DNA from 2 places in the Pseudonocardia sp. CA-107938 genome. Region 1 is predicted to be linked to the other one. Evidence: predicted binding sites of a transcription regulator. Region 1 holds the regulator's gene; the other holds the start of a gene.

Region 1 (4,813 bases):
AAGATCGAGCTGTCCTCGCAGAACAGCGCCACGATCAACCTGCCGTACATCACGGTGGACGCCGACAAGAACCCGCTGTTCCTCGACGAGACGCTGTCGCGCGCCGAGTTCCAGCGCATCACCTCCGACCTGCTCGACCGCACCCGTGCGCCGTTCAACCAGGTCGTGAAGGACGCCGGCATCTCCGTCGGCAAGATCGACCACGTGGTGCTCGTGGGTGGTTCCACCCGCATGCCCGCCGTCACCGAGCTCGTCAAGGAGCTGACCGGCGGCAAGGAGCCCAACAAGGGCGTCAACCCGGACGAGGTCGTCGCTGTCGGCGCCGCACTGCAGGCCGGCGTGCTCCGCGGTGAGGTCAAGGACGTCCTGCTCCTCGACGTCACCCCGCTGTCCCTCGGCATCGAGACCAAGGGCGGCGTGATGACCAAGCTCATCGAGCGCAACACCACGATCCCCACCAAGCGGTCGGAGATCTTCACGACGGCCGACGACAACCAGCCGTCCGTGCAGATCCAGGTGTTCCAGGGCGAGCGCGAGATCGCGTCCTACAACAAGCGGCTGGGCATGTTCGAGCTGACCGGTCTGCCGCCGGCCCCGCGCGGGGTCCCGCAGATCGAAGTCTCCTTCGACATCGACGCCAACGGCATCGTGAACGTCTCGGCGAAGGACATGGGCACCGGCAAGAGCCAGGCCATGACCATCACCGGCGGCTCGGCCCTGTCCAAGGACGAGATCGACCGCATGATGCGCGAGGCCGAGCAGCACGCCGAGGAGGACAAGAAGCGCCGCGAGGAGGCCGAGGTCCGCAACCAGGCCGAGTCGCTCGTCTACCAGACGGAGAAGTTCGTCAAGGAGAACGACGAGAAGCTCCCGGCCGACGTCAAGGACGGCGTGAACGCCGCGCTCGGTGAGGCGCAGTCGGCACTGAAGGGCACCGACACCGAGGCGATCAAGGCCGCCATGGAGAAGCTCGCCACGGAGTCCCAGAAGATGGGCACCGCGCTCTACCAGCAGCCGGGCGCCGAGGGTGCCGCTCCTGGTGCGGACGCCGGCGCCGCCGGGTCCGCGCAGGACCAGGGCGACGACGTGGTCGACGCCGAGATCGTGGACGAGGAGAAGGACAAGAAGTGAGTGACCACGACCGCAACGAGCGCGCCGGCAACGGCGAGGCCGAGCGGGTCGTGGTTCGGGACCGGCGCCGGATCGACCCGGTGACCGGCCAGGTGCGGACCCCGCCCGCCGCCGACGAGGCGGCGGCGGGGGCTGACCCGACCCACCCCGCCGACTCCGCAAGCTCCGCCGGCTTCCATCCCCCGGGGCCAGGTGCAACGCCCGAACCCGCAGGCCCGTCGGTCGCCGAGGCCGAGCTGGCCGCGCAGGTGGCCGAGCGCACCGCCGACCTGCAGCGCATCACCGCCGAGTACGCCAACTACCGCCGCCGGGTCGACCGCGACCGGGAGGCCGTGCTCACCTCCGCGCGCGTCCAGTTCGTGGGCGACCTGCTCACCGTGCTGGACGACCTGGAGCGGGCCGAGGCCCACGGCGACCTGACGGGCGCGTTCAAGTCCGTCGGTGACAAGGTCGTGTCCGTGGTGCAGAAGCTCGGGCTGGAGGCGTTCGGGCACGAGGGCGAGCCGTTCGACCCGTCCGTGCACGAGGCCGTCCAGCACGAGCCGAGCGACGCGACCGGGCCCACTACCACGGTGGTGGTGTCGGTGCTGCGCCGCGGCTACCGGATCGCCGACCGGGTGCTGCGTCCCGCGATGGTCACGGTCACCGACCGGGCCGAGAACGGCACGTCCGAGCCTGCGCCCGAGCCGGAGCAGGGCTGACCACGACGAGCAGAGAGGAGGCGGCATGACCCAGCGCGACTGGATCGAGAAGGACTTCTACAAGGAGCTGGGTGTCTCCTCGAGCGCGTCCGCCGAGGAGATCAAGAAGGCGTACCGGAAGCTCGCCCGCGAGCTGCACCCGGACGCCAACCCCGGCGACGCCAAGGCCGAGGCCCGCTTCAAGGCGGTCTCCGAGGCGTACGGCGTGCTGTCGGACGACAAGAAGCGCAAGGAGTACGACGAGGCGCGTGCCCTGTTCGGCAGCGGGGGCTTCCGCGGCGGCTTCCCGGGAGGGGGCGCGCAGGGCGGGAGCTTCGACCTCAACGACCTGTTCGCCCGCGGGGCGGCCGGCGGAGGCGGCGGGCTCGGCGACCTGTTCGGCGGCCTCTTCGGGGGCGGCGCGACCAGGCCCGGCCCCACCGCGCCGCGCTCGCAGCGCGGGGCCGACGTCGAGAGCGAGCTGACCATCGACTTCGGCGACGCCGTGCGCGGCGCCGAGGTGCCCATCCGGCTCTCGTCGCCGGGCCGCTGCGAACGCTGCGGCGGCACGGGGTCGCGGCCGGGCAGCATGCCGCGCACGTGCCCCACCTGCAACGGGGTCGGGCTGGTCAGCCGCAGCCAGGGTGCGTTCGCGTTCTCCGAGCCGTGCACCGACTGCCGGGGCACCGGGCGGATCATCGACGACCCGTGCCCCGAGTGCGGCGGCGACGGCGTCAGCACCCGCATCCGGTCGCTGACCGTGCGGGTGCCCGCCGGCGTGGCCGACGGGCAGAAGGTGCGGCTGAAGGGCCAGGGCGAGCCTGGGCGGGGCGGGGCACCGGCCGGTGACCTGTACGTCACCGTGCACGTCACCCCGCACCGGCTGTTCGGCCGCTCGGCGAAGAACTCCGACGACCTGACGCTCACCGTGCCCGTGACGTTCCCGGAGCTCGCTCAGGGCGCCACGGTCACCGTGCCGACGCTGGACTCCACGGTCACCCTGCGGATCCCGCCGGGCACCGCCAGCGGGCGCACGTTCCGGGTGCGCGGCCGCGGCGTCACCAAGCGCAACGGCACCTCGGGCGACCTGCTGGTCACCGTCGAGGTGGCGGTGCCGCAGCGGCTCGACGCCCCGGCGACGGAGGCGCTGGCGGCCTTCGCCGAGGCCACGAAGGACTTCGACCCCCGCGCCGACCTGCTCGGAGGTGCGCGATGAGTGGCCGGAGAGGGGCACGACCCTGCCGTAAAGGAGCGGAGGCGAAGTCACCATGACGGACGATCCGTCGCTGCCGCCCGGCGCGGGCGTCGACAGTCCGATCTTCGTCATCTCGATCGCCGCGCAGCTGTCCGGCATGCACGCCCAGACGCTGCGCAGCTACGACCGGCTGGGGCTCGTGCGCCCCGGCCGGTCGGCCGGCGGCGGGCGCCGGTACTCCGCCCGCGACATCGCGCTGCTGCGCGAGGTGCAGCGCCTCTCCCAGGAGGAGGGCGTCAACCTCGCCGGCATCAAGCGCATCATCGAGCTGGAACAGCTGGTCGACGAGCTGAAGGCGAAGGTCGACGAGCTGGCCAAGGAGGTGCTGGCCGCCCGTGCGGCGGCCGACCAGGCCGCGGCATCGGTGCACGCCTCCTACCGGCGCGACCTCGTGCCGGTGGAGCGCAACCAGGCGCTGGTCGTCTGGCGCCCGCCGAAGCGGCCACCTCGCGGCTGAGCCGAGCCCCGCGCCACCTCACACAGCCCGCGGCCGCTTCACACAGCGTCCAACCTGTGTGCGGTGGCCTTTCGCTGTGTGACCTCAGTCCATCGTGAACGGGTCGTACCGGATGCGGTCGAGGGGCGTGCCCGCCACCAGCATCCGCGACACCGTGGCCCGGATCATCGCCGGGGAGCCGCACACGATCGCGTCGTGGTCGGCCCACGAGCCGTACCGGGTGACGACGTCGGCGAGGGTGCCCACCTCGGCGCCGGTCTCTGCGCCGTCGCGCTCCACGACCGGGATCACGTCGAGCCAGGTGTTGTCGTAGGAGAGCTTGCGCAGGGCGGGGAAGTCGTACAGGTCGTCCCACGTGCGGCCGCCCACGAAGACCTGGGTGCGCGGCGGATCGTCGCGGCGGGCGAGGCCCTCCAGCAGCGACTTGATCGGGGCCGCCCCCGTGCCGCCCGCGACCATCAGCACCTCCCGCTCGGACCCGGGGTCGACACCGAGCCGGCCCATCGCCGGGCCGATCCGCCACGTGTCGCCGACGCGGGAGTGCGCGACGATCGCGCGGCTGACCCAGCCGCCGTTGACCGCGCGGACGTGGAACGTGAGGCTGCCGTCCTCGCGGGGGGCGTTGGCGGGTGACAGGTAGCGCCACAGCCGGGGCCGCTGCGGGGTCTCGACCGAGACGTACTGGCCCGCGCGGAAGGGCAGGGGTTCGCTCGTCTGCAGCGTGATCCGGGCGAGGTCCCAGCCGAGCCGCTCGTGCTCGACGACCCGGCCGAGCCACGACGCCGGCCCGCGCTCGGCCGCGGCGGCCACACTCATCGCGCTCGCGACGGTGTCGTAGGCCTCCCGCCAGGACTTCTCGACCTCGACGGTCCACGCGTCACCGGCGAACGCGCCGATCGCGGACAGCAGGGCGAACCCGACGGCGTCGTAGTGCTCGGTGAGCACGCCGAACTTGCGGTGGTCGCGGCCCAGCTGTTCGAGGAAGGGCATCAGGTCGCCCGGGTTGTCGACCATGTGCACGACGTGCACCAGCGCCCGGAGCAGGCGGCTGCGCTGCACCTCCATGTTGACCGGGAACAGCTCCCTGGTCTGCGGGGCGTGCGCGAACAGCGTGGCGTAGAAGTGCCGGGCCACGTCCTCCGACTGCGGCTCGACGAGCGCCCAGCTGGTGCGGATGGCCGCGACCGTCGCGGATTCCTCCCGGTGCGGCTCACCCACCGACGCCAGGTCGGCGGTGAGCAACTGTTCCGCGGTCATGGCCGGCCGACTTCCTTCTCTCGGGGCCCGCTG
Region 2 (4,813 bases), 650 kb from region 1:
TGTGACGGTCAGTCCGGGCTCGCCGTCCATCGAGGTGGCCTCGATGAACAGGACGTCGCCCCCGGCCCCGGTGACGGCCAGCCCGGTCGCCACCCCCGGCACGGACGTGCGCTCCGCCGACTCCGGCGTGAACTTCGGCCGGCCGAGGTAGGTGACCAGCGCGTCCGCGTCGACGTGGACGGGCACCTCGGCGCCCGTGTCGATCTGGACGGCGACCTTCCGCAGGACCTTCGCGAGGCCCCGCTCCAGCTGCCGGACGCCCGCCTCGCGGGTGTACTCGGCGGCGATCATGCCCAGCGCGACGTCGGAGAACTCCACGTCGGACGGCTCCAGACCGGTCTTCTCGATCTGCCGCGGCAGCAGGTGGTCGCGCGCGATGGCGACCTTCTCGTGCTCGGTGTAGCCGTCGAGCGTCACGACCTCCATGCGGTCCAGCAGCGGGCCGGGGATGGTGTCGAACGCATTGGCCGTGGCCAGGAACAGCACGTCGGACAGGTCGAGGTCGACCTCGAGGTAGTGGTCGCGGAACGTGTGGTTCTGCGCCGGGTCGAGCACCTCGAGCAGCGCCGCCGTGGGGTCACCGCGGAAGTCGCTGCCGACCTTGTCGATCTCGTCGAGCAGCACGACGGGGTTCATCGAGCCGGCCTCGCGGATCGCCCGCACGATGCGTCCGGGCAGGGCGCCGACGTAGGTGCGCCGGTGGCCGCGGATCTCGGCCTCGTCCCGCACGCCACCGAGGGCGACGCGGACGAACTTGCGACCGAGCGCCCGGGCGACGGACTCACCGAGCGACGTCTTGCCGACACCGGGCGGCCCGACCAGCGACAGCACGGCACCCGATCCGCGGCCGCCGACCTTGCCCTTGCCGGCCCGCTCGCGCCGCGACCGCACGGCCAGGAACTCGATCAGCCGTTCCTTCACGTCGTCGAGGCCGGCGTGGTCGGCGTCGAGGATCGCGCGGGCGGCCTTCAGGTCGTCGGAGTCCTCGGTGGTGGTGTTCCACGGGATGTCCAGGACCGTGTCGAGCCACGTGCGGATCCAGCCCGCCTCGGGGCTCTGGTCGGAGGAGCGCTCCAGCTTCCCGACCTCGACGAGCGCGGCCTTGCGGACGTGCTCGGGCAGGTCGGCGGCCTCGACGCGGGCGCGGTAGTCGTCGGAGCCGTCGGGCTCGCCCTCGCCCAGCTCCTTGCGGATGGCGGCCAGCTGCTGGCGCAGCAGGAACTCGCGCTGCGTCCGCTCCATGCCCTCGCGGACCTCATTGGAGATCTTCTCGGAGACCTCCTGCTCCGCGATGTGCTCCTTGTTCCACTCGATGAGCAGCTCGAGCCGCTTCGCGACGTCGGTCTCGGTGAGCAGTCGGATCTTGTGCTCCAGGTCGAGCCACGAGGCCCACCCCGAGGTGTCGGCCAGCTGGCCGGGGTCGGTGATCTGCTGGACGGAGTCGATCACCTGCCAGGCGCCCCGCTGCTGCAGGATGCCGATGACCAGCTGCTTGTACTCCTTGGCCAGCTCCTGGGTGCGCCCGTTCGCGGGCGGGTCGACCACCTCGGTGGCCTCCACCCACAGCGCATTGCCGGGGCCGGACACGCCGATCCCGATGCGGGCGCGGCCCTCGCCGCGCACCACTGCGGCCTTCTCGCCGCTGGGGAGCCGTCCGACCTGTTCGAGGACGGCGATCGTGCCGACGGACGTGTACTTGCCGTCGGGCCGAGGAACGATGAGGACCTTCCGGTCGACGCTGGAAGCCGCATCGACCGCTGCCTGGATCTCCGGCTCGTCGAGCCGGACGGGAACCACCATGCCGGGCAGCACCACCGAGTCGGCGAGCGGAAGCACCGGCAGCTTCAGCGTCTCTGTCATGACCGCTGCAACGCTGTAAGCCCGGAGCCGATTCCCGTTCCGCTAGGAGTGAACGCAGGAACCTTGAGCGCGGCCGACTCAGGACGCGAAGCGTCCACCCCGCGTCACACAGCGAGTGCGGTCCTCACACATGCTGCAACGTGTGTGAGGACCGCACTTTGTGTGTGACGTCGAGCGCAGAGCTGTCAGAACCCGCGGAAGACCTTCCGCAGCCGCTCCAGCTCCTCGCCCGCCACGCCGGTCGGGGTGTGCTCGGCGTCGAGCCGGCCGTAGACGAGGCGGACGAACGCCTCTGCCGGCAGCGCGAGCGTCGCCGGGCCGTCCCCGACGATGGCCGGCCGCAGCGTCACGGCCTCGCCGACGGCGATGACGAACCGGCGCTCCGGGTCGGTGGTCTCGACGACGACCTCCGGCGATCCGGCGACGGGCACCCCGGACCAGCCGGCGATCTGCGCCAGGTTGTCGACGATCTGGTCCACAGCCGCCTGCTCGACGGCCGCGGTCGGATCGACGGCCACGGCGACGTCCCAGCTGTGCAACGCGACCTCGCTGAGCCGCAAGCGCAGCATCGTCACGCCGTCGACCTGCATCGGGCCGAGGGCGAACGACAGCTCCGGCAGGCGGTCGGCGTCGACGCCGGCCCACGCCTCGGTCAGCTTTCCGTCGGCAGCGACGGCCTCATCGGCCTGGCTCTGCGGGTCCTTCGCGTTCCACTCGTCCCACACGGCGCTGTACTGCGCGCGGTCGGGCGCCGGCGCGCCGGCCAGTACGGCGTCCAGGCCCAGCAGCCCGATGACCGCGCCGGACCCGATGTGGGAGAGCGTCGCGGCCACCGTCCACTCGGTGGGGTAGGCCGGGCCGACGAGCTGCTCGGGGGTCAGGGTCGGGACGAGCGCAGCCAGGGCGTCGTGGGAGCGGCGCAGGGCGAGGACAGCGGGATGGGAAGCCACGTCACAAGCCAACAACATGCTCGTCAACAGACTTCCCGCAACCCACTACGGCGCCGAGTCCCAACCCAGGCTCCCAGCGAACGGGTCAGTCGATGACGAATGTCTCCCAACCAGGACCGGCCATCGGCTGGTAGCCCGGCGGGACCGTGCCTTCCAGTCGGACCAGCACTCTCAGATGCGCTGGCGCGTCCGACCCGTTCACGTGGACGACGGTGAGGAGCACAGGACCGGACCGTCGCGAGGTGCGAACGTAATCGATCATCAGGTCCGGGATCCAGCCGATCGGCTGGCCCGCGACGCAGACATGGAGCGCCTCGGGATTCGCGCTGTTGCCGGGTTCGTCCCGCAACTCGAGGCGATCTCCCACTGCAAGATGGGGCAAGACTCCGCCGTTGCAGTAGCGAATGCCGCTCACCAGGAACATGCACGCCGTCGATCCGTCGGCTTCGACGACCGGAGCCGGAAAGACCTGCAAGGTATCGCCTTCGCTGCGGCCACCAGACCGAGCCAACTGCTCCCACGGCGACGCATCCGGGGACAGGTCCAGCTGATCGAGGAAGTGCCGGAAGTCGGGGCGCCTCGGACTCATGATCCGCTGGGCGAAGAGCGGGAACAGGCGCTCGTCGCGGTAGTCCCCGTGCCATGCAGGGAAGTCGAGGAACGGCTGGAACCCCGCCAGCTCACGTGCTCTACGCAGATACCGGAAGCGGTAGCCGGTAGGCCCGTGCTCGAGGACACCGACAGGTGAGATCAGACGAAGCGTGGGGTGCTGCCAGGCCACGATGAGACGCCCCATCGAGCGACCGGCGTCCCAGTCGCTCAGCGACGCCGGTCGGAGCGAACTCGGGAGTTCGTCAACACTCATCGAGCAGCCTCCCCCGGTTCAGATCGAGTATCTCAGCCACGAAGGTAGCGGTGACGACCGACAATTCCGGGATCCTCGCCACAACGGACTCCACGTCGGATCGTTCGATCCGGCGGAGTCGGTCCATCCAGACGGTCTCAACCTGACGTCCAGCGAGCTCGAGCATCTCTCGTGCCACGTCGACCAGCGTCGGTCGCCGAGACGTAGGCACGGACGGGTCGTGCTCGAACCTCCCGGCTCGAGCCCTCCGCACGAACCCCGATAGTCCCCTGTTCGACCAGTCGATGCGCTGCTGGTCCCGCAGGTTGAACCCGAGACTGCTCGCGTGATCGTAGGACGGAGCCAGCCGCATCTGCATCGACATGTCTGCAGATCGCAGAACGGCCCAATTCTGGTCGTGGCGGTCCTGATTCGCCACCCAGGCGTCGAGCACGAGGAAGCCAGCGAAGACCGCCACCGCACTGCCGAGCTCGTCGCTCCCGCTCGGAGGGCCGCACCCTTCGAGAACGCGCGCGATCTTCTGCGGGCTGTGCCCCGGCCGTCCCTTGGGCCGTACCTCAACCCCTCTGCCGTCAAGGTACGCACCGACGTAGGACGGCTCCCTTGCGCGCAGGAGGTCTGACCCCAGGATACGGATCCAACCCGCTGGCACGACGTTCCGAGAGATCAGACCGCGTTCACCCTGTCGTTGAGCGAGCTGCACCTCTGCGCACGGCACCCCCAGCAGTACCGCCAACTCGCTGACGATCTTCTCCGACCAATCCTCGCCTTGCGTGATACCCGTCGACGGCGGGGTCACTACTGGCTTGAACAACCAGTCGTCCTGCCTGTCCGTTGTGCCTCCAGGTGCCCGGAGCCACACCTTGGGGTTCTGGCCCAGGACCTCGTTCTCGATCAGCTCCCAGTCGGAGACATCGAGCACGGGAAAGGCGCCGGGAGCCACGACCGCAGCGTAGAAGCACGCACCGACGGTTCCAGCTCAGCGTCCGAGGCCCTCGACGACCTCGGCGCCGGGCAGGCGGGCGGCCAGCTCACCGGGCAGCGCCAGCTTGGAGCCGCGGATGCCGCTGCCGATGACGACCTCCGGGGCCGCGGCCACGGCCGCGTCGACCAGGATGGGCCAGCCCTCGGGCAGGCC

Evidence for each region. Region 1 encodes HspR, which represses chaperone genes until heat shock. Its sites were predicted from a motif close to ANNTTGAGTNNNNNNNACTCAANNT; they were not measured.
Region 2: a site for HspR is predicted at 1,921-1,945, ahead of lon (endopeptidase La). Genes of this name have one in related genera too.

Annotation. Positions count from the first base shown of each region.
Region 1 is NZ_JBNJNA010000001.1:1,343,931-1,348,743, forward strand. It holds gene dnaK (molecular chaperone DnaK) at 1-1,131, shown strand, start outside; gene grpE (nucleotide exchange factor GrpE) at 1,128-1,832, shown strand; gene dnaJ (molecular chaperone DnaJ) at 1,858-3,027, shown strand; gene ACQEVB_RS06690 (heat shock protein transcriptional repressor HspR) at 3,080-3,523, shown strand; gene ACQEVB_RS06695 (globin domain-containing protein) at 3,608-4,780, opposite strand.
Region 2 is NZ_JBNJNA010000001.1:1,992,143-1,996,955, reverse strand. It holds gene lon (endopeptidase La) at 1-1,860, opposite strand, end outside; gene ACQEVB_RS09920 (maleylpyruvate isomerase family mycothiol-dependent enzyme) at 2,046-2,810, opposite strand; gene ACQEVB_RS09915 (hypothetical protein) at 2,896-3,675, opposite strand; gene ACQEVB_RS09910 (HipA domain-containing protein) at 3,665-4,618, opposite strand; gene ACQEVB_RS09905 (YbaK/EbsC family protein) at 4,655-4,813, opposite strand, start outside.